2 regions of the Oceanobacillus sp. FSL K6-2867 genome follow, and region 2 is predicted to be linked to the other one. Evidence: riboswitches for the same ligand, from Rfam matches in the RefSeq annotation. Region 2 holds a riboswitch; the other holds the start of a gene.

Region 1 (12,408 bases), 2.2 Mb from region 2:
TTAGTCGCAATTCACGAGCAAGTACGATTTTTTCAACGCTTTGTTTGCGAATCTCCTCTGTAGCCCTTCGAACAATGCTCATCCATTTTTCAGGATCCATTTCGCTTTCATTTTGAATATGCAGACCGTTATTAGGAATTGCATGCTCTGCAAGTAATTTTTGTTCAATCTGACTTAATTCTTCAGTTAGCTGTCTTGCATGATCGTTCTTTCTAACACATATATTTATCGTTAAATAGTAAGAACTATCATATTTGGTAAGTAAAAATTCAGGAACCCTAAATTGACCAGGTCGAAACTTTTTCCATAATTCAGTTTGCGTATTTATCGGATCAAAGGACAAACCACCAAGGGATACAATCCCAGTTCCTGGCACCTCATACGGATTATGGATATACGCTTCGTTTAACATTTTGTTCCACGCTGCTTCAATCACTTCAAAGCGGGATTCATCAGCCCCCATTTCAAATGCACTGCCCACACCGGTAAGCCAAAGCATCTGTGATGAGCTCGTCCAAAAAACACGATTTTCACGAATATGCTTCGCTGCTTCGAAAAACTGCAGCGGATCTGCCGACGTTATTTTTTTTGTAAAACTAACAAGTTTACGATCATTATCTGTCTGAAGCTGCCCGATTGCTTCCTTTAGCAATGATGCAAGCTGATCTTCTTTTATTTCAATCATTTATATAAACCTCCACAGTGACGCTTTAAAGGTGTCATCCTATCTATTTTATGCTATGATTGGCAGTTTCTCAAGGAAAGCCTCTAGATTTAGTTCGAAAAGTTGACATCCAGTAAGCCCTTGGTCTGCGGGTAGTAAAGCTTAACTCCATCCTTTTTTGCCAAAATGTGACACGATAGACAGCGAGAATAGATTGACACTACCCCTTTATTTGCCTAGAATTAAAATGATGTCTATTGATAATTTGCAGGGGGAACATTTTAATGCAATCTACAGAAAAAACAACAATTAAACAAGCTTTAAATGAACGTGAAGGTTTTCACGTCTGGTGGAGACTTTTGCGCCCACATACACTAACTGCCTCCTTTGTCCCAGTTTTTGTCGGAACGATGATCGCTTTTAATGAAGGTGCGATCGACTGGCTTTTATTTTTAGCAATGCTTATTGCGTCCTTACTCATACAAGCCGCAACAAATATGTTTAATGAATACTACGATTTTGTGCGCGGATTAGATAATGACAATTCTGTTGGTATTGGCGGTACAATTGTTCGTGATGGAATTGCACCGAAAAAAATACGCAATTTAGCTTTTACCTTTTATGCGATATCCATTCTAATCGGGATTTATATTTGCTTCGCCTCAAGCTGGTGGATTGCAGTTATTGGTTTAATATGTATGGCTTTCGGTTATTTATATACAGGAGGACCTATCCCAATATCCTATACACCATTCGGTGAATTATTTTCTGGTGTACTTATGGGAACGGTAATTATCGGAATTACCTATTTCATCCAAACTGGCACAGTATCATCTTCTATGATTTGGATTTCAATTCCCATTACGATTTTGATCGGAAGCATTAATTTTTCCAATAATATTCGTGATCGAGACGGCGATAAGCTTGGTGGCAGAAAAACCATTGCAGTTCTGGTCGGCAGAGAAAAGTCTATTACATTGCTTGCTGTATTAATGCTTGTGGCATATGGCATTACAGCATTGCTCATTATTATTGACATTTTACCATTGTGGTCATTATTAACATTTTTAAGTGGCTTTAAGGCACGTGAAGCTATACGTAATTTCCGCGGAAAACAGACAGCAATTGAAATGATGCCTGCAATGGCAGCTACTGCGAAAACAAACACCATTTATGGACTTTTACTTGGAATTTCACTGCTTCTTGCAGAACTCATCTAGCTTATGCCGGTATCATCACATCCATAGAAAGGAAGGGTGTATATGAGTAATCCACTTAGCAAAGAGAAATTAAGCTATTTTAAAAAAATGTTATTACAGCTTAAAAAAGAAACCATTGAAGAAATTCAAGCCGAAAATAATGCTGGTCCAAATGAATCCGTTCAAGAGTTGGCAAGTTATGATAATCACCCAGCAGACATGGGGACAGAGCAGTTCGAACAGCAGCGCGACGCCGGATTCGATTTAATGCGGAGAGACCGTCTTCAGGAAATAAATGATGCACTGGATCGGATTGAAGATGGAACATATGGAATTAGTGAAAAGTCAGGAAAACCGATTCCCGTTGAACGATTAGAGGCTGTGCCTACTGCACGGAATCTGGTCGAGGAAGAATAACTATCCCTTTAAAGGCAGACACAGTAAAAAGCTCAGAAAATTTTATTTCTGAGCCTTTTCCGTTTGCTGCTTTCATTTCTCCCCAAATTAACAAACAGGTCAACCGATGTATACACTCTCACATGTACCAGCTGCTGGCTCATAAAAACAATGGAGTTTAAACTGTCCAGAAAAAGGCTGGCCATACCATGTTGGTGGACATGGAGCATATGGATTGAAATACCAAAGTGCAAATTTTGCCGGATGGTCTCTCCAAAACCTTAAATTCTGTTCGGCTAATCTCCTTTCTGATTCTCTTGCTCGCTGATAAAACATATTCCCTTTTTGAACAGCTTCAAATGAATAATTTCCGCCTTGCACATGAAAAATAACATCTTCAACGTTTCGCAAATCAGCAAAATCCGTACAATCTGCTACAACACGGTTAACAATGACATTACCTACATAGAGCATCCCTTGCTTTCCTTCACCTTCAGCCTCTGCTCTCATCATCCTTGCCATTAAGTCAACGTCTGCATCCCGGTAAGCAATTCTTGCCATTTTACCACCTCTAGAATACAGTATGAAAGAATGCTTGTATTAATGTCATTGTTTAGAAAATGTTTTTAACAAACCATCCCAACGTATTTTATTAAAATATACTTTCAATTGCTTGTGATCCAATACTGTTAACATAATGATTGCTTTTTAGTGAATAATATAGATATTACACATTATATTTAGGAGGTTTAATATGCCACAGGAACAACAAGCTAATAAGACATTGCGTTCTAGTACAAAGCCAGGATTTGCCGGAACCGATGCTGAAAAAGTAAAACAAGAAATTCAAAAGGATTTAAACGAGGGACAAGGTGCAATGACGGCCCGCCAGGCGGGAGCAATGAGAGATTAAGGCTCGAGCATAGCTAATAAAAAAGCTAACCTCTTTGATAGAGATTAGCTTTTATTGTTTATATAAATTTTGCTTGCTGCTGTTTAATCCAGCTATGCATTTTTATAAATAATGGTACAAATAATAGTGCGACGATAATACCTTTTATGATGTTAAATGGCAGCACACCTGCTAGAACGGCGGTCCACTTTACTTGCATTGTCATTTCGCCCCATCCCATAAACCAACCATATGCAGGAAGAATGACAAAGTAATTTAATACACTCATTCCGACTGCCATAATTAATGTCCCTGTAACTAATCCAGAAACAACACTTTTAACACCTTTATATTTATGATACAGAATGGAAACCGGTCCAACAAACATAACTCCTGCAAGGAAGTTCGCTGCAACACCAATTGGATCTCCTGCACCTGAAACCGCTAAATAAAGTAAATTTTTCACTGCTACAACAACTACACCGGCAAGTGGTGAGAAAATAAGTGAAGCCATTAATGCTGGCACATCACTAAAATCAATTTTTAAATAAGGTGGTAAAAATGGCAGTGGGAAATTCAAGAAAAATAACAAAAGTGAAATTGTCCCTAGTAAAGCTAAAATAATAAGTTTTAATAAATTTGATGATTGCTTGCTATTGTTACGCATCATCTATTCCCCCTTCATCTCTTATCGATTCCATTCTCGTGATGAAGGATACTAGCCTAACTGACACAAAAACCCTAAAGCATAAAGGGGCTTTAGGGGTTAATTAATTGATAGTCAAATACGGCGCGAAATGCACCAAATCCGGCTCGATATCTTCTCCCATCCAGACTGTAACTGTCGGTCCTGGATTCGCACCAGGTCAACCACATAGCAATTAGCTTTGCAGTTCGCGGACTTAAAGCATCTCTGCTTATTACCGCCGGTCGGGAATTTCACCCTGCCCCGAAGATTGGAATCGATTATTTAATTGTTAAATTTATTATACACTATTTTTCTCTCAATGCAAGATAAAAACTCGTAATTAAATGAATGTCAAATTATAAGATATTTTATTATGTGAAACTTTATTGATGATTTGAATGCGTTGGTACCTTTGACGTTTGGACAAGCAACCATAGAAAAATGCAGGGACCAAAGCCCCCGCATTTTACTTATTCTGCATTAATAAATAACTTTCCTTCTGCTTGTTCGCGTGTTTCATTACCAAAAGCGTCTACTACTTTTACTTCTATGACTGCTCCTTCAGCAACAACACTGCTTGTTGCTGTCCAGTAGCCTTCATAATGTCCTTCAGCAGTTTCCATCATTGGAAGCTCTGTTGCATTTTTCGTTGTATTTGTTAGTGGCATATGGATAAAATATGTTGCTTTTAATCCTGGCTCACTATCAAATTCAAACTTCACGCTCTCACCAGCTTTGACATGGACATCTTCTGTCGGCGTTAGATTTTCAAGTTCAGGAGCTGTAAAGTCAACCGCAATTGGAACGGACTCAGTTGTTGTATTTCCAGCTGAATCTCCTGCTGCAACTTCGATTGTGTTTTCACCTTCATCAAGTAAAATTCGCTTCGAATAGCTTCCATCCTTAACCGACGCTTCCTGACCATTCACTTCAACAAATTCAAGATTTTCATCAGCTACCGTTCCTTCTACTGTTACACTTTCACGATTCACCTTATCGCCATCAGCCGGCGTATCAATTGTTAATTCAGGTGCTTCTGTATCCAAAGTTACGGTAATGGCTTCGGATTCTCCAACTTGGACATCATCAAGCAATGATACTGCTTGGAATTCATTTTCACCCTCCGTTAATTCTATCGGCAAAGCGAACGTACCGTCTTCACCAATTTCAGCAGTGCCTGCTTCTTCCCCATTATTCAGCAATTGAACGGTGGTTGTTTCAGAAGCAGTACCTTCCACTGTTAATTCGGGTTCATTTGTAATGAAATCTTCCTCTGGTGAGGTAATAACTGGGTTTTCTACACCATATGCTACACGCGCACGAATCATATAGTTTCCTTCTGCAGCAGGAGATGGTGACCATGCTCCGCCAACATATTGATAGCTGCGCTCTGCATTTGGTCCACTTTCATCGGTAGCAAGCCCTGGTACATTTGGATTTGCTCCAGTTTGAATATAAACCATATAGAAATCGCCATCAACCTGGATTGCATGTTCAGATAAATCAACTACTGTCCATTCATCCAGACTTCTAATTGCTTCAGCATCTACTGGTCCGGCTATTCTTTCACCTGGTGTTCCATCTGGTCCGCTGGCATCCCATACTTCAACTGCAAATTCTGTTCCACCTGGGCTTGGCCAATCCGTATCATGGAATTGGAATACACCTTCTGTAACAAGTGCAGTTTCTTGACCTTCAGGCAATGACATTTTCACACCCCAGCCATTTCCTGCATCATAAAAGGCACGGGCATTCTCTGCAGTTCCATCATCATAGCCAATTTCTCCACCTGGAACAGTATAAAATGGCTCTAGTTCTACATTGATTTCTGCATCTGATTCACTAAGGTCAACTTCAACTTCTTTTCCGTGATATCCAGCAGCTAAGACTTTTAACGTATAGGTGCCTTCATACGCAGCAAGTGTATAGCTGCCTGAACTGTCTGTTTCTACCGGAGCAATATTTGCATCCTCAACTATCAGAACGGTTGCCCCTTCCACTGCTTCTCCAGTGTTTTCATCCGTGATTGTACCGCTGACCGTGTGTTGATCAATTTCTTCCAAGGTAAAGTTTGCTGTGGCTGTATTGTCATTCTCAATTGTTACGGATTGTTCCTCCGAATGAAAACCATATGCTTCGGCAACCACTGTGAAATCACCAGCTCCATGAAGCAGTGAATAGTTTCCAGTTGCGGGATCGGTGTTGACTGTGCGCCCACTCTCAAGCACACTTACTTGTGCTCCTAATGGAAGCAATGTCGGATGAATCGATTCATCTTCAATCCCTGCACTTTTTTTCTTTGATTTTTTTGGTTTTATTTTATTCGGATTTACCTTTTCTTTTTTCAATGAATCTTTATCTGTTTTTGCCTTACCTGCCGCTTTTCCTTTAGCGGGAACAACTTCGAGTGATGCACTGCTGCTGTTTGATGTATCAGCTAATGTGACATCATCAATATACCAGCCGTCTCGCTGCACACTGCCATCCGTCGTAAGATTAAACGCAATATAGACACGATCGCCACTATATTCGGACAGATCAATTTCAGCAGCTTCCCACCCATCAGAAGTATTGGTAATACGTGCTAATTGTGTCCATTCTTCCTGATCAGTGGAAATAAATACATGTCCAAAATCCCAGTTATTTTCAATATTATACCATTGATTAAATTGAAGATAGGAATCTCCATCTGGCAAATCAATCGGCGGCATCATTAGTGTTCCATTTTCGTTATTGTTATAAGTTCCTTCTGGGTTCGTTGCATATACATACTCTCCAGAAGCAGCTTCTTCGGGTCCTGAAGACGGTACACCTCTTTCCCAGCTGCTATTGTCTCCAAAAGTCGTCCAGCCTGCTGGAGCTGTTTCAAAATCTGCAGCATAACCTACTGTAATTCCTGGCAAAACCGCTACCTCATAGTTATCACTTGTTACTTCGTTATTACCGAAGTCATTTATGACTATCTGATAGGTAAACGAATCACCAGTAATTGCTTCTCCGGGAATAGTCGCTGCATATTCTCCAGATTTATAGTCACCTGAGACACGACTCGCTTCTACAGATTCTCCATCACCATACACCACTTCAACTGATGCAACACTAATATTATCGGAAACATTAATTGCAAGATCTAAATTCATTCCTGCATATGTTTCACTTGGTCCCTCGTGTTCAAAAGTCGGTGCTTCTGTGTCTTCACCCTCTTTCGCAACTTGTCCTTCCAACGATCCAAGTCCAGTTACGACTGAGGACACAGCATCATACGCATTAACTAAACCATAGCCATACCCCATATTTGGTGAGTCTTGAAATGTGCCGTCAGTTAATGGTGTTGTGGTTTGCATTAGAATTTCTTCTAGCTCGTCCACTGACAAGCTCGTATCTGCCTGAATTAATAAAGCTGCGACTGCAGATACAGCCGGACCTGCCATCGAGGTTCCATTCCAGCCACCTTCATATCCACTGCCTGGAACAGTTGAACGTATATTAACACCAGGAGCAGAAATATCCGGTTTTATATCACCTTCATATGGTGAAGGACCTTGTAATGAAAAGTTTGCTAAAGCATCATTTACGTCTGTCGCTCCTGTTGCAAATGATTCAGGATAGTTTGCTGGCGTTGCAATTGATCCTGGACCACCAGGGTTAAATAATGTTGTATTCCCTGCAGAAAACTCTGGAAAAATTTCAGCAGCTCTCCAAGCAACAACCACATCACGATACCATTCATCAAGACCTGGTCCACCACCCCAAGAGTTATTGACAACATCAGGAGCCATACTTGCATCTCCGTTTGGAGCTAAAATCCATTCTGCTGCATCCAGTAAATCGACATCGGTTCCGCCTGCTGCCGTAAATGCTTTAACAGCAATCCACTGTGCACCTGGCGCAACACCTACCTGATTGGATCCATCTGGCTCACTGCCTACCATTGTTCCAGTTACATGTGTACCATGCCCTTCATCATCATAGGGAACTTCTTCATTTGCTGTAGCATCGTACCAGCTGTACGTATGGTCTGCATCACCCGTTGCAGCATTATAACCTCGATACTTATTCTGTAACCCAGGGTGATCCCACTGTACGCCCGTATCGATACTAGCTACAACAACACCACTTCCATCAAATCCCATATCCCAAACTGCTGGAGCACCAACACGCTCGACATTCCACTCCACGTTTGCAATTTCAGATTTAGGTGTCTCTGCATCCTTTGTAACGGTCGTATACAGCTCTCGCGTTTCATTTGGAAGGATTTTTTCTACTTCTGTAAATGTTGCTATTTTCTCTGCAACTTTCTTTGTCGCTGTAACTGCTATTCCATTAACAATATGATACGTCTTAATATTCTCTGCGTTACCATTCTCTATTTCCTGCTCTAGATAAGCTTTTACATTTTGCTGTGAACTGAGTGCAGTTGCTTTCAACTCAGAAATCACTGCTGATCGGCTAATGTGCTCTACTTTCTGTGCAGATAGATTTGCTTTCGCAGCAGTAGATTTCGCTTCGGAAGCAGCTTTTTCTACTTCTGCCGTTTCATTGAATTTCACAAGAAACGTCTGTTTTTCATCATCTTTAAATCCTGTTAACAGCCGTTCACTTACCTTTGCTTCTGCAACCTTATTGGAATCATTTAGCGAATAATGCGGTTTGCTTTGTGACTCAGCTAAAGTCACACCAGGTGCAATTAAAGAAAATGCCATTAAAAAAGTTGCTGCAATACTGAAAGTCTTTATCTGCCGCTTTTTCTTTGTTCTCAAAACTTTTCCTCCTCTCCATTTTCGAACAATCCACTTGCATAAGCTTTCAAAAAATCATCTGCCCTCCTTTACAAAAAAACTTGTCGATCCCCTTCAATTTCCGATGATTGTAGAATCTCGTTGTTAATGTCAGTATAGTAGATAGATAGAATGATTTTTGTCGATTATTGTCAATATTAATCCAAATTTTCACAATTGAATAATTAGTACCAATTTTTCCTAATTCATGTCAATTACAATACACTCTATTTTTATCACTTAGCTAAGTAAGCCTTTAATATAAAAGGTTTTTCAAAGAAAAGATTGTCTTATTAGACACGTTTTTATATGAAAAATAAATCTAATTTACTATGTATTAGGAGAAAAATAAAATATTTTTTTCGATAAAGCGGAAAACAGGGACCATACGCTAGATAAAAAGACGTGATAAGGGGTATATTGGAATAGCTATTTAATAATGTGTAGGACTTTTTAAACCCAAGCAAAAAAAAAGGCGGCAGCCCCTTATATTGAGGGTGCCGGACCTATTATAGACAGCTGTATTTTTTACTTTCAGCTAAAATTCAACCTTCTAATGGATTTAGACTCTCTTCTCCCGTCATATCAGCAATCATTGTTACAATTAATTCAATTTCCTGTTCAATGTCCTGTATACTCGCTGTTTCAACAGGGGAATGCATGTACCTCAATGGCAGTGACACTAAGGAAATTGGTACACCTTTACCGGTAAGTCGCATTTTATCTGCATCTGTTCCTGTCATGCGTGGTGTTAACTCATACTGCACATCCATATTTAATTTCTTCGCTGTTTTTTCCAGCAGCCGATTAATCTTAATGTTAATTGGTGCCCCTTTTGCAAAAACAGGTCCTCCCCCTAATGTTACATCTCCGTGCTTATTTTTATTAACACCAGGATAATCTGTTGCAAATGTCACATCACAGGCAATTGCCATTGTCGGTTCAATGCCAGCAGCAGCAAAATATGCACCACCCATATTCGTTTCTTCATTTACCGTGCTTGCCGCGTAAACGCCAACGTTAATGTTTTTTTCGGAAAGCTGTCTCATAACTTCTGCAACAATAAATGCACCAGTTCGATTATCCAAGCCGCGTCCAGCAATATAGCGATCCATTAAAATCTCTGGTTCTGTTTTATATACACAGAGATCTCCGATTTGTACGGACTTTGCGGCTTCTTCTTTAGACTTATAGCCACAATCAATAAACAAATCCGATAGTTCAAAGTCATTTTTCAATCCGCCATGATGCTGTGCATTCACACCGATAACACCTGTAACGTTACCTTTATACCCAAGTACAGTTACACGCATGCCGACTGCTGCCTTTGGATTAATACCGCCCATTTTATCAAAATGCAAATAACCATTCTCGTCAATCCGGTTAACAACAAGCGCAATCTCATCACAATGGCCTGCAAGCAAAATTTTAAAAGGTGCATCTGGATTTAATACACCAATAGCATTTCCAGCGTTATCAGTAAGTATTTCATCGGCAAAATCCTTCACATAGTTTATCCATTTCTTCTGAATCTCCATTTCCATACTTGATGGAGATGGTGTGTTTAATAATTCCATTAAAAATTGCTGATTTATTTGTGTCATCCTTACTTCCTCCTCAGGCTATTCATCCAATTAATTTCCATGATAGCAAAATTTTAACTAAAGAGCACATTTGTTTACGTAACTCCATTTTAGCCTTACAATTTAACTCAATACGTATTCGTTAAAAAAGTTTCAAGCGGTGGATAAAAAGTACTGAGGCCGGCTAATTGTGCAGAATCCCAGTATTGCAATAACTCGCCATTTGAAAGCCGACACAAACATGCCCTGTGGGTCGAAGGTAGTGTTGCTACCCTTATCAGAATAGCATTTGACATTTAGGTAGTCAGTCAGAGGTTCTGTAGTTTATGCGTCATTTTTATTTGACTTTTTGAACAACATTTATAAGGAGTGATTTCGAATGCATCTAAATCAATGGTTTGAAAAAGGTATGAATCCAGACGCTTATATTGAATCAATGGAAAAAAACAAAGAAGATTTGCTGCATATTTATGACCATTTTTCCTTACCTGCTGATGACGCATTTTTTAATAAAATTCATGAAAAAAACCTGCGCGTCATTGTTTTGACAGAGGATTGGTGTGGTGACGCCATGCTGAATATCCCGATTTTATTAAAGCTATCCGAAGCTGCAAACATGCAGGTTCAGATGCTCTTGCGTGATCAAAATTTAGAATTAATGGATCAATATTTAACAAACGGCAAAGCACGCTCTATTCCTATTTTTATATTTATGAATGAAAATGGAGAAGAAATCGCAAAATGGGGCCCGCGTGCCGAAGAGCTCCAACAATTTGTCGACCATTCTCGAGCTTCTCTGCCACCGCAGGATGCAGAAGATTACGATGAAAAGGCTAAGGAAATGTATCTGTTTATATCAAAGTCATACCGTGATAATCATGACTTTTGGATTGCCGTGTATAACAGTTTAAAGAAAGCCTTAAAAAACACATAGACTCTAATGGGGCGAGTACAGACGAAGTATAAATATCGTCTGTACTTGTTTTTTACCTATGTTGAATAACACTACCCTCTTAGCTCATACTAAACTGTAAATCCATTTCGCTTTTAGGTGATGCTATGAGTATTCGCTTTATTAAATATATATATTTTCGTTTACCGACTGCTGTTAAGCTGCTGATTACTGTTTTTTTACTAATGACTTTCTTCGGAACTGTGATTCATTTATTTGAACCATCACAATTCCCCACAATATTTGATGGCATTTGGTGGGCTTTTGTTACAGGCGCAACAGTCGGCTACGGTGATTATATCCCCCTAACCCCAGCCGGTAGAATCATTGCCATACTATTGATTCTGACTGGTGGCGGTTTGATCGCCTTTTATATTACTTCTTTATCTAGTGCAACGGTCAAACATGAGCAGGATCTTGAAAGTGGAAGACTTCCATTCAAAGGGAGCAATCACTTCATCTTTATCGGTTGGAATGAGCGCACCAAACAATTAATTCATATCGCCTCTAAAAACTACCCAGCAACACGAATCGTTCTCATTGACCGAACACTGCGCCAGCTAACCTTCCAGGAATATCCTGTCCATTTTATTCATGGAGATGCAAGCGAAGACGCAATATTAGAGAAGGCTAATATTAAATATGCTGCCTGCGTTCTAATTACTTCAGAATTAAATAAAAGCGAACGACAAGCAGACAATTATACGATCCTGTCAACAATTGCAATCCGTGGCAATAATAATCAGATACCAATCGTTGCCGAAATTTTGTCCAAGATACAAATTGAAAATGCTTTACGAGCTGGTGCAACAACTATTATCCGCTCAAATGAGTTTATGAGTGGTTTGTTTTTTCATGAGTTAAGCCATGCAAAAACCGCTACTCCTTTTGAGGATATCATACAGCTGTTGACACAACAGCAATTTGCTCATTTACAGCTGCCTAGTGAATTGGATGGAAAATCTTTCTTGCATGTTTCCAATCAGCTATTACAGCAAGGTTATTTGACACTTGGATATATTCGAGATGAAAAATATTATATACATCCTAACGCAAACCACACTTTACTGGGAAATGACATATTAATCTCTATCACATGCTGGTAACAGCTTCTATCATTTTTTAAGTATTTTTTTGCTAGAATTAATAATTTGTGCTATAATCGTATATTGTGTAAAAAGAAACGAATTTATATATAGGAGTTGTTCAGCATGACAAGCAAATTTGAAGCTGGTCAAATTATAGACGGAAAAGTT
Region 2 (12,408 bases):
CAGTTTAATAGAAGCAATTCAAGAAGATGTTAACCTTGTGGTTGGGAAAATAAACGATAACGTTATTTATGCAAAAAAAGAAGCGGAAAATGGAGCGGGCACAAACAGAATAATTGAGCAGATGTCAGGTTCGGTGACTGATGTGGCATCGGAAATCGATATGATTACAAGTCTTGTCGATAAGCAATTGGAATCGATTCAAGATACGGTAAGACAGTCACAGGAAGTTGCTGCAATTGCTGAGGAAACATCAGCAGGAACAGAAGAAGTAAATGCAGCGATTCAAGAACAAGTATCAACAATGGAACAAGTAGACCAGTTAGCCCAAAAGATGGAAGAGCAGGCGCAACGTTTAAACAAACAAATTAATCAGTTCCAGGTTTTTTAATCACTTTTTGGTGGTCATACGGTAATATTCTTTGTACAATTAGAATTGGGTGAACTTCATTTTTGGGCTGTTAATATGGGTCCTTTGATGCTTGACATAAACCGATGGAAGGTGAAGAATAAATGGCATATGAAAGTATACAGCAAGATATGACATCCATTGTAACGCAGTGGTTGGAAACAGATTATTTGCGAAGAGAAGAATTATTTGTAGTTGGCTGTTCGACAAGTGAAGTTGCCGGAAAACATATTGGAACATCTGGCAGCGAACAAATCGCGGCGGTTATTTTTAAACAACTGCAAGCATTACAGCAACAGACTGGTATTCATCTTGTATTTCAATGCTGTGAACATCTGAACCGGGCCCTTGTCGTTGAAAAAGAAGCTGCTAAAGCCTACCAGCTGGAAGAGGTCGCCGTTATTCCCATTCCCGCAGCAGGAGGATCGATGGCTTCTTATGCATATAAACACATGAAGGATCCTGTTGTTGTGGAAGCAGTTCGTGCACATGCAGGGTTAGATATTGGAGAAACGATGATTGGAATGCATTTAAAGCATGTAGCTGTTCCACTTCGGTTTAGAGAAAAATTTATTGGAGACGCACGAATTACTGCAGCACGAACCCGTCCAAAACTAATCGGTGGTCACCGAGCAAATTATGAGAATACCAGATTAAATGAGAGTTGCAAATAAGTTATTAATGGGAGAATCCACTTCCCTATAATAAATTTTAAAAATATTCTTATACATAGGAGGCTATAATTATGGAACATGTTAAACAAGCGGATTTGGAAATATATGAAGCAATTCAAGCGGAGAAAAAGCGCCAGCAGGACAAGATCGAACTGATCGCATCTGAAAACTTCGTTTCTGAAGCTGTAATGGAAGCAATGGGCTCTGTATTAACGAATAAATATGCGGAAGGTTATCCGCATAAACGCTATTACGGCGGTTGTGAGCATGTTGACGTTGCAGAGGATTTAGCTCGCGATCGTGCAAAACAGCTTTTTGGCGCAGAACATGTTAATGTTCAGCCGCACTCTGGAGCACAGGCGAATATGGGTGTGTACTTCTCCATTCTAGAGCCGGGTGATACAGTACTTGGAATGAATCTGAACCATGGTGGCCATTTAACACATGGAAGTCCTGTTAACTTCAGTGGAAAGCTTTATAATTTTGTTGACTACGGTGTCGATAAAGAAACGGAAAAAATAGATTATGAGGCTGTTTTAGCAAAAGCACAAGAAGTAAAGCCAAAATTAATTGTTGCTGGTGCGAGTGCTTATTCACGTCATATTAATTTTGCGAAATTCCGTGAGATTGCAGATGCTGTAGGTGCTTACTTAATGGTGGATATGGCTCATATTGCAGGTCTGGTTGCTGCTGGACTCCACCAAAATCCTGTTCCATATGCTGACTTTGTTACGACAACAACACATAAAACATTACGTGGCCCTCGTGGTGGAATGATCTTATGTAAAGAAGAATATGCGAAGCAAATTGATAAATCGATCTTCCCGGGTATCCAAGGCGGTCCGTTAATGCACATTATAGCTGCAAAAGCAGTGTCCTTTAAAGAAGCCTTATCGGATGAATTCAAAGAGTATGCTGCTAACATTACGAGAAATGCAAAGATTCTTGGTGAAGCACTGACTGAAGAAGGAATTCGCATTGTCTCAGGCGGAACAGATAATCATTTACTATTGTTGGATGTAACACCACTTAACCTAACTGGAAAAGTTGCTGAAAAGGCTCTTGACGATATTGGAATTACAACAAATAAAAATACAATTCCATTTGATACGGAAAGTCCATTTGTAACAAGTGGGGTACGTATTGGTACTGCAGCTGTAACATCTAGAGGTTTTGGTGAAGAAGAAATGAAAGAAATTGCTGCCATTATTTCGTTAACGTTAAAAAATTATGAAGATGAAGCAGTATTAGAAGAAGCTGCAAAACGAGTGATTGACTTAACAGAAAAGTTCCCATTATATACACAATATGCCTAAAATAGAAAAGGGTACTCCGATTTAGGGGTATCCTTTTTACGATTTTATAACAAGAATAAAACTAAACTTGAAAGCTCGGTTATTTTTCAGTACAATTTTAAAGATATAACTAATCTGAAGGAGTGATCTACAATTGGGAAATGTTTTTGTATTTGATCATCCGTTAATTCAACATAAATTAACGTACATAAGAGATAAGAACACAGGAACAAAAGAATTCCGCGAACTTGTTGATGAAGTTGCGATGCTAATGGCTTTTGAAATTACAAGGGATTTACCATTGCAAGAAGTAGAAGTGGAGACACCAGTAACTACTGCAAAATCGAAAACATTAGCTGGGAAGAAAATTGGACTTGTTCCAATTTTACGTGCTGGCATAGGAATGGTTGATGGGGTGCGCAAGCTTATTCCTGCAGCAAAAGTTGGACATGTTGGCCTATACCGTGATCCAGAAACATTAAAGCCTGTGGAATACTATATTAAATTACCTTCGGATATTAATGAGCGTGAGCTGATTGTAATTGATCCAATGCTTGCAACAGGTGGTTCAGCAAATGATGCAATTCATTCATTGAAGAAGCGTGGCGCAAAAAATATTCGTCTCATGTGTATAATCGCGGCACCAGAAGGCGTTGAAGTTATTAAGAAAGAACATCCAGACGTTGATATTTATTTAGCAGCTATGGATGAAAAGTTAGATAATCATGGCTACATCGTCCCAGGACTTGGAGATGCAGGCGACCGTTTATTCGGTACAAAATAAGTATCCTTGATAAATAACAAAATGAAGCTTCTATCCCTAAAATAGAGATAGAAGCTTTCAAATTTGTATAATGCTAAAAATAAATTTCTCAGCTAAAAGCGATTCAGCTTAAATAAACAGTTTACAATAAACAACTCTATGAATTTGCTGCTCTGAGTTATTTCCAGGTTAGTCCTCCAGCAGCTTCACCATATTTGCCATTTCAATAGCAGAAATAGCTGATTCAGCGCCTTTATTTCCTGCTTTTGTCCCAGCACGTTCAATTGCTTGTTCAATCGATTCTGTTGTCAAGACACCGAAGATGATTGGCTTGCTTGTTTGAAACGAAACATTTGCAACACCTTTAGCGACTTCATTACAAACATAATCAAAATGTGGAGTAGATCCGCGAATCACCGTTCCCAATGTGATAATAGCGTCATATTTATTAAGTGCTGCCATCTTCTGTGTAATTAATGGAATTTCAAATGCGCCTGGAACCCATGCAATATCAATATTATCCTCGGCAACACCATGTCTTTTCAGAGCATCGTGTGCACCATCCAATAGTTTTGATGTTATAAATTCATTAAAGCGGGCAACCACAATTCCGATTTTTAAATCTGTACCAACTACGTTTCCTTCATATACTTTTCCCATATTCTTCTTTCTCCTTTACGAATGAATAATCATTTTTTTATTTGTATTGCGATAGACAATTAAATCTGCTATTGAGATGATCTTTAGATCAAATTTTTCAGCCATGATCTCAAGGTCAGGTTGTCGTGCCATTGTACCGTCGTCCTTAATGATTTCACAGATAACACCTGATGGAAATGCTCCACTCAGAAGTGCTAAATCAACAGCTGCTTCTGTATGTCCGGGGCGAGTTAACACGCCACCATCCTTTGCGATAAGCGGAAACATATGACCTGGTTGTTTGAAATCACTAATATGTGCGTGAGGATCGGTTAAAGCCAGAATAGTGTTTGCTCTTTCTGCTGCACTAATCCCAGTAGTAGTATTTTTGTGGTCAACAGATACTGTAAAAGCAGTGCCATATGGATCCGTGTTCTGATCGACCATTGGTAACAGCCCGATATTTTTCACGTGTTCTGGTGGCAGAGAAACACATACGAGACCTTTTCCATGTGTAATCAGGAAATTAATCAATTCAGGTGTCACTTTTTCAGATAAAGCAACAAAGTCACCTTCATTTTCTCGATTTTCGTCATCGACAACAATAATTGGTTTTCCAAGCTTTAAATCAGTAATTGCTTCTTCAATGGTATGCATGATTATTTTACCTCCTATATGAATCCATTTTTTTCTAGAAAATCTGGACTGATTCCTGACTCCTGCTTCATGCTTTGACTATTGAGCATATTTCGAACATATTTTGCAAGCATGTCGCATTCGATATTCACGATATCCCCTTTACCTTTTTCACCAAGAATGGTTTCTGCTGCAGTGTGGGGAATAAGGGAGATGGTGAATTGATTTTGTTTTACTTCGAAAAGTGTCAAACTAATTCCATCAACTGTTATGGAACCTTTATGCATTAAAAATGGAATAAGAGATTCAGATATTTCGATATCGTAATAAATAGCATTTTCTTTCTGGTACACATGGACAATTTGACCTGTTCCATCAACATGACCAGATACAAAGTGCCCGCCAAATCTTCCATTTGCTGCCATCGCCCGTTCCAGATTTACTTCAGAACCAGGTTTTAAAGCTTGCAAAGAAGTAGATTTTATTGTTTCTGGCATAGCATCCACCTGGAAGCTATTGGAGGTATAACTAGTTACTGTTAGGCAAATGCCATTAACAGCAATACTGTCACCAATCGCAACATCATCAATTACCTTGCTGGAGCCAATAGTCATTTGGACAGCCTGATCGGAAACCTTCAGCATTTTCTTTACGACACCTTTTTCCTCAATTAATCCTGTAAACACGTAACTCACTTCCTTTCATATAGAAATCGCATCCTTTGGAAGCACTCGGTCAGCAACGTATGGAAGCAAAGAAGTCTTGCAAGTTGATTGACGCTCGAGCTGGAGGAAATGAAAAAGCCCCTGAGTTTCCTCAGAGGCTTGTGATTAGAATTTTAATAGTAAGCAATGGAAAAGATTATGTAATACATCAAAAGAGCACCTGGTCATTTATATGAAAAGTATACAAATAACAGCACTCGCCAAAAGCATTACAATTAGCGTGCCTACCTAAAATTCCTTCTCCCATCCAGACTTTAACTGTCGGTTCTGGTTTTGCACCAGATCCACCGCTTGGTTTATAGGTTATGCCCTATAAAAACCGCACGGGTCACGGACTTAGAAGCTATGCTTCATCACCGTCGGTTGGGAATTTCACCCGACCCCGAAGGAATATGCGTATTGAATTTTGAAAACAGTATACCATTAGTTCAATTATAAAAGCAAGGCAAAAAATTAATAAGTCTGACGTAATCAAAGCAAATGTATAAGAACGTAATTTATTTCAAATGCTATTGCTAAAAAAGGGAGCGGGCACCTATGCGGATTTTTGGCACCTTTTTATTGCTTTTACTTCTATTTATTCCATACCCACAAGAACTTCAGGCGAAAGAAGAAATGGAATCTATCATCATCGAAGTAGAAGGGGATCCAGAGGTACATAAAGAGTATTTGGAAACATATCATCCATTTATCGAGGTTATTGCAGTTTATAGCCGATTGTTCAATGGAATTGCATTGCAGGGAGTGCCTTCAAACTTGCAAAAAATAGAAGCACTTCCTTTTGTTCAAAGCATACATTCGGTACAGCAATATAAGGCGCTTCCAAATAAACAGGCTGAAACAGAAGGTCAGGTAATTCCCTCTGATTTAAATACGACTTCATTCACTGGAAAAGGGATAAAGGTTGGGGTTATCGATACTGGAATTGACCATAATCATCCGGATCTGCAGAAAAATTACAGGGGCGGATATGACCTCGTTGATCTTGATGAAGACCCAATGGAGACAATACCAGAGCAGGGCGTACCGACATCGCACGGTACACATGTGGCGGGAATTATTGCAGCTGACGGAGAACTGGAGGGAGTCGCACCAGATGCAGAGATTTACGCATATCGGGCACTTGGCCCTGGCGGTGCAGGAACATCTATACAAGTTATCGCTGCAATGGAGAAGGCGATTGAAGATGGAGTAGATGTTATCAATTTATCCCTGGGAAACGATGTGAATGTCCCGGATTTCCCAACAAGTGTAGCGGTTAATCGTGCTGCAGAGCTAGGTGTGCCAGTGGTTATCGCGAATGGTAATAGTGGTCCTGAAGACTGGACGGTTGGCGCGCCAGCAACTGCTGACAAAGCATTGTCTATTGGTGCGTCAACCCCTTCGAAAAAAACGCCTTCACTTTATGAACCAATGGCAGGCCGAACATTCCAGATTACGGAAATGGCCGGCTCAGCACCCTGGAATTTGACAAAGGACTATCCAATTGCAGATGGGACAGCAGAAAGTGCATCAATGAATGGTCATATCGCAGTTATGAAACGTGGGGAAATACCTTTCTATGAAATGGCAAAACGTGCTGAAGAAAAAGGAGCGGTTGCCGTTGTAATTTATAATAAAGAAAAAGGAAACTTTCAAGGATCTGTGCAAAATGAAGAAAATCCGATAAATATACCTGTTGTATCTATTGCTATGGAAGATGGTTTATGGCTGAAGGAGCAGCTTGCTCAAAAACGTATTTATTTGGAAACAGCGTATCGCAATGATGAACGTACAATAGCCTCATTCAGCTCCAGAGGACCTGTTACAATAAATTGGAATATTAAGCCAGACATTGTAGCACCTGGAACAAATATTTTGAGTACCGTTCCAGGAGGTTATCAGCAACTTGATGGAACGAGCATGGCTGCACCACATGTCACAGGTGCAATTGCATTAATAAAAGAAGCACATCCAGGTTGGACGACAGAGCAAATCTTTGGTGCTTTAAAAACAACTGCACATGTAATTGGAAAAGAAAAAATTCTCTCACCTACCATTCAAGGAATGGGGATAGTTCAGCCGGAAAAAGCGATTGAATCAAAAACAATTATTCACAATCCACAACTCAACTTTGGGAGAATAAACGGTTATAGAGAAACAAGTAAATTTGCATTAACGATTGAAAATATGTCAGAGGATGCACAGACATTTACTTTTGATTATCCAAAGCAAGAGAACGGTGTTTACTGGAAGCTTCCAATGTCCTTTACAATCGGAGCGAATCAAAAAAAGACAATTCCAATTGAACTTAGTATAACAACAGCACGAATGGAGGAAGGTGTACACCAAGGATGGATAAAATTAACGTCTCAAGATGAACAATACAACCTACCATATATTTTTGTGAATCAAACTGCTAATCAGCCAAAAACGGCAGGGTTTGAGTTTGCGGTGAAGACTCTCTCTGAAGAAGCATATGAATACCGAATATACCTCACAGAGGCTGCAAGGCGGGTTGAAGTTGATCTATATGATCCTGAGAGCCTTGTTTTCAGAAGAAAGCTAATAAAAATGGAAAATGTAATAGAAGGAGAACATGAGGGTGAAATAAGTAAAAAAGACGCTGGTGATACAGGTTATTATTTAGCTGTAATAACGGTATTTTTGGAGGAGGGCACGTATGAAAGCAGTCCAACTATTGTATATATAGAATAATCCATTGTTCATAGGAGACAAAAAAACAGAAAAAAATCAAGGGAATTCACAAAAATGTCACATTAAACGACCTGACTTTCATTTATAATGAAAGTCAGGTCGCTTAATTGTAATTTAAAGACATAAAACTGCCACATATTCCTTTGACGAAGGCAATTTTATAAACTCTTTAAAAATTGCAATTTTTCTCAGTGTCCCAATTGACAATAATAGTCAAGCTGTTGTAAACTTGCTAATTGTGGGGGAAGGTGTATTTTTATCTAATCTGCAAGTATTTTGTAGACTGATGCATCATCTTTTTGCATCGTTGACATAAAAAATAGCAGAGAAAACTTCCCATCAGCAACTTCTGTTACATAAGTATTACAGTGCCAGTGGATTTGGCTGTAAACAAGACCCATATTAGAAATAATGACTGAAAATAGCAAAACCAGCGAATGATGAACAAATTCGTTTGGAAGCGGATGCACCTGTGTTTTCAGCCTTTATTTTGTAAAGAGGACATCCACCATATCGTTTGAGTGTTTAGGAGAGTAGAGTAAATGACGTCTGAATATGATTTAATGGTAACAAGGCAGCTTAAATGGATGCTCTTTCTTCTTGCAATTTTCGTAATTGGTGCGGGATTCTCGTCGTATCCTCAGATTTTTAATGGGTTATTGTTAGGAAGTGCCGTAAGTTTTTACAATTTATGGTTATTGCAGCATAAAACAAAAGCGCTGGGAAAAGCGGTTATTGAAAAAGGAAAGGTACGCGGGGGATTGGGAACAATCTCAAGACTTGCCGCAACAGTACTTTCCGTTTTGATCGCACTTCGATTTAATGAAACCTTTCATATTATTGCCCTAGTTTTTGGTCTCGTATCTTCATACATCATATTAGGAATTGATGTTGCTTTTCGAATCATTTCCCAACGAAAAAATAATGTCAAATAAACCAGCAGCACAGGGGTAGTATGAATGGATTTTTAATTAAGTAGTGTAAAGGGGGGATAATCTTGGATCATACAGCTCCAATAGTCGAAGACGTCTTGGGGATTTCCTGGCTTGACTTTAACTTATCTAATGTCCTCATGATTGCAGTTGTGTCGCTAATTGTCTTTGTTTTCTGTGTGTGGGCAAGCCGCAAACTGCAGATGAGGCCAACCGGGATGCAAAACTTCATGGAATGGGTAGTTGAATTTGTAAAAGGAATTATCAACGACACAATGGACTGGAAAACAGGGAAGGTGTTTCTTCCGTTAGGATTAACGCTGATTTTTTACATCCTTGTCAGTAACCTAGCAGGTGTTGCAACCGTCGGAGTAGTCGGTCATGACTTATGGTGGAAATCACCAACCGCAGATGCAACATTAACATTAACACTATCAGGTATAGTTATCGTATTAACCCATTACTATGGAATTAAAGTACGAGGAACCAAAGAATATTTCAAAGGGTATGTCAGCCCAGTACCTTTCATGCTGCCATTTAAAATTATCGAGGAGTTTACCAACACATTAACGTTGGGTCTTCGTCTATTTGGTAACATTTATGCAGGGGAAATCTTGTTAAGTCTATTGATTGGGCTAGCAGCATCATCTGTATTTGGATTTTTAGGAGCAGCATTGCCAACACTTGCTTGGATGGGCTTCAAACTCTTCATTGGTACAATTCAAGTTTATGTATTTGTTATGTTGACAATGGTATACATGTCTCATAAAGTGAGCAGTGACCATTAAATAAATTATTAAATATTAGGTTTACTATAAAAAGGAGGAAGTTATAAAATGGGACTTTTAGCAGCAGCAATCGCAATCGGCCTTGCAGCACTTGGTGCAGGTGTTGGTAACGGTTTAATCGTTAGTAAAACAGTAGAGGGAATCGCACGTCAACCAGAATTAAGAGGACAACTTCAAGGTACAATGTTTATCGGGGTAGCTCTAGTAGAGGCTGTTCCAATCATCGCAGCAGTTATCGCATTTATGGCTATCTTCATGTAATTGTATTTTTTATTAAAAAAACATAATGGCGAAGTTCGTTACTATAGAATCTTCGCCATTCCTTTATGTAACTTTCGAGTGATTTGAAAATAAAATGAATAACCGCAATATAAAGATAAGATGTCACGTTGAAAGGAGTGAAATCAGTGCATTCATACATTGACCTTATGACAATCGGAGCTGGTGTTGGGGGACTAAGAGTAGGAGACATGCTCGTACAATTATTCTTCTTCATCGTGTTACTGGCATTATTAAAGAAATTCGCTTGGGGTCCTCTCATGAACATGATGGAAAAGCGGGAGGAGTATGTAGCTGGAGAAATTGAAGCAGCTGAAAAAAGCCGCTTAGAAGCTGAAAAAGCTTCAAAGGAGGCAGCAGCACAGCTTAACCAAGTTCGAGAAGAAGCTCAAAAAATGATCGAGGACGCAAAGGCGGCAGGAGTAAGACAGGAGCAGGATATCGTGGAAGCTGCGCGTAAAGAAGCAGACCGTCTTATTCAGGCAGCTCAAGCTGACATTCAAAATGAGAAGGAAAGAGCATTACAAGCACTTCAAGATAAAGTTGCATCCTTATCCGTGCTTATTGCAAGTAAAGTAATCGAAAAGGAAATTAGTGCACAAGATCAAGAGAAATTGATCAATGATTACATTAAAGAGGTAGGAGAAGAGCGATGAGTGAAGTTGTTGTAGCTAAACGTTATGCAGATGCTCTTTTCCAACTTGGACTAGAAAAAAACACATTGGATCAGCTTGAAAAAGAATTTTCCGTTATCCAAGAAGTATTTAATCAAAACAAGCAAATTAATACATTCTTAATGCATCCTAAAGTCAATAATGAGAAAAAGAAACAACTGGTTACAGATGTATTTCAGGGCATGCAAGCAGATGTTGTCAATACAATCAAATTGCTTGTTGAACGTCGCCGCATCGCAGCTGTTTCCTCCATTATTGAAAACTTTATTCAATTAGTGAACGATGCAAAGGGAATTGCAGATGCAACGGTCTATTCTGTGCGTGAATTAACAGATAATGAAAAGCAAGAGCTGCAGCAAACATTCGCAAAACGAATCGGCAAAACTGCAATCCATTTTAAAAATATTGTAGATCCGTCCATTCTTGGCGGCATTAAAATTCGTATTGGGAATACGATCTATGATGGGACAATCAGCAGAAAGCTGGATCGTATCTCTAGAAGCATTGTTTCTGCTAATTAAGCAGCGTACAGACCTTACTTAAGCTTACATAGCTAAATGCGGTCATTTGAAAATGGAAACGAATCTTTAAATATCTGATTATATGAGAACAAAGACGATAGGGGTGAAATGGTATGAGCATAAATGCTGAAGAAATCAGTACACTTATTAAACAGCAAATTGAAAATTTCGATACAGATATCGAAGTTAGTGACGTTGGAACAGTTATTGAAATCGGGGACGGGATTGCGCGTGCACATGGACTTGATAATGCAATGGCTGGAGAGTTGCTCGAATTCTCAAATGGTGTTATGGGATTGGCACAGAACTTGGAAGAGAGCAACGTAGGTATCGTTATTCTTGGACCTTACACAGGGATTAAAGAAGGCGATGAAGTTCGTCGAACAGGACGTATCATGCAAGTACCAGTTGGAGAAGAATTATTGGGACGTGTTGTAAACCCATTAGGACAGCCGATTGATGGAAAGGGAGCAATTGAAACTTCCAATACCCGTCCAATCGAGGCACAGGCTCCAGGGGTAATGGACCGTAAATCAGTTGATGAGCCATTACAAACTGGAATTAAAGCGATTGATGCATTGGTGCCGATCGGTCGTGGTCAGCGTGAACTTATCATTGGTGACCGTCAAACTGGTAAAACAACCGTAGCAGTGGATACCATTTTGAATCAAAGCGATCAAGATATGATTTGTATTTATGTTGCAATTGGTCAAAAAGAATCAACTGTGCGAAATACCGTAGAAACATTCCGTAAGTACGGAGCATTGGATTACACGATCGTTGTATCTGCAGGTGCATCAGATCCTGCACCATTATTATACCTAGCTCCATATGCAGGTGTAGCAATGGGTGAAGAGTTTATGTATAACGGAAAACATGTACTTGTTGTATACGATGATTTATCCAAACAAGCGGTAGCATATCGTGAACTATCCTTGCTGCTTCGTCGCCCTCCAGGCCGTGAAGCATTCCCAGGAGATGTTTTCTACTTGCACTCCCGTTTACTGGAACGTGCTGCTAAATTAAGTGATGCATTAGGCGGCGGTTCTTTAACAGCATTACCTTTTGTTGAAACGCAAGCAGGTGACATCGCTGCATACATCCCAACCAACGTAATCTCGATTACAGATGGGCAGATTTTCTTGCAGTCTGATTTATTCTTCTCAGGTGTTAGACCAGCAATTAACGCCGGTTTATCCGTATCCCGAGTTGGTGGATCAGCACAGATTAAAGCAATGAAAAAAGTAGCTGGTACCTTGCGTCTGGATCTTGCATCCTTCCGTGAGCTAGAGGCATTTTCACAGTTTGGATCTGATTTGGACAAAGCAACCCAGGCTAAATTGAACCGTGGGCAAAGAACGGTAGAAGTTCTAAAGCAG

The links. A riboswitch is a leader RNA that binds a small molecule or an ion and turns the genes downstream of it on or off. The one in region 2 is predicted to bind FMN.
Region 1: linked by a shared signal. The riboswitch ahead of NSQ77_RS02320 (ECF transporter S component) and the one ahead of ribE (riboflavin synthase) in region 2 are both predicted to bind FMN.

What each region holds. Positions count from the first base shown of each region.
Region 1 covers NZ_CP150144.1:504,381-516,788, forward strand. Annotated here, with positions in the region: gene NSQ77_RS02295 (isochorismate synthase) at 1-685, opposite strand, end outside; gene NSQ77_RS02300 (1,4-dihydroxy-2-naphthoate polyprenyltransferase) at 949-1,884, shown strand; gene NSQ77_RS02305 (hypothetical protein) at 1,927-2,280, shown strand; gene NSQ77_RS02310 (cell wall hydrolase) at 2,380-2,820, opposite strand; gene NSQ77_RS02315 (hypothetical protein) at 3,014-3,172, shown strand; gene NSQ77_RS02320 (ECF transporter S component) at 3,231-3,818, opposite strand; FMN riboswitch at 3,966-4,112, opposite strand; gene NSQ77_RS02325 (S8 family serine peptidase) at 4,310-8,599, opposite strand; gene NSQ77_RS02330 (M20/M25/M40 family metallo-hydrolase) at 9,163-10,221, opposite strand; gene NSQ77_RS02335 (thioredoxin family protein) at 10,580-11,134, shown strand; gene NSQ77_RS02340 (potassium channel family protein) at 11,260-12,258, shown strand; gene yugI (S1 domain-containing post-transcriptional regulator GSP13) at 12,364-12,408, shown strand, end outside.
Region 2 covers NZ_CP150144.1:2,715,174-2,727,581, forward strand. Annotated here, with positions in the region: gene NSQ77_RS13265 (HAMP domain-containing methyl-accepting chemotaxis protein) at 1-388, shown strand, start outside; gene NSQ77_RS13270 (TIGR01440 family protein) at 511-1,080, shown strand; gene glyA (serine hydroxymethyltransferase) at 1,152-2,396, shown strand; gene upp (uracil phosphoribosyltransferase) at 2,530-3,159, shown strand; gene ribE (6,7-dimethyl-8-ribityllumazine synthase) at 3,328-3,798, opposite strand; partial or broken gene ribB (3,4-dihydroxy-2-butanone-4-phosphate synthase) at 3,826-4,437, opposite strand; gene ribE (riboflavin synthase) at 4,449-5,099, opposite strand; FMN riboswitch at 5,370-5,532, opposite strand; gene NSQ77_RS13300 (S8 family serine peptidase) at 5,676-7,835, shown strand; gene NSQ77_RS13305 (ATP synthase subunit I) at 8,378-8,770, shown strand; gene atpB (F0F1 ATP synthase subunit A) at 8,833-9,555, shown strand; gene atpE (F0F1 ATP synthase subunit C) at 9,604-9,816, shown strand; gene atpF (F0F1 ATP synthase subunit B) at 9,963-10,490, shown strand; gene NSQ77_RS13325 (F0F1 ATP synthase subunit delta) at 10,487-11,029, shown strand; gene atpA (F0F1 ATP synthase subunit alpha) at 11,143-12,408, shown strand, end outside.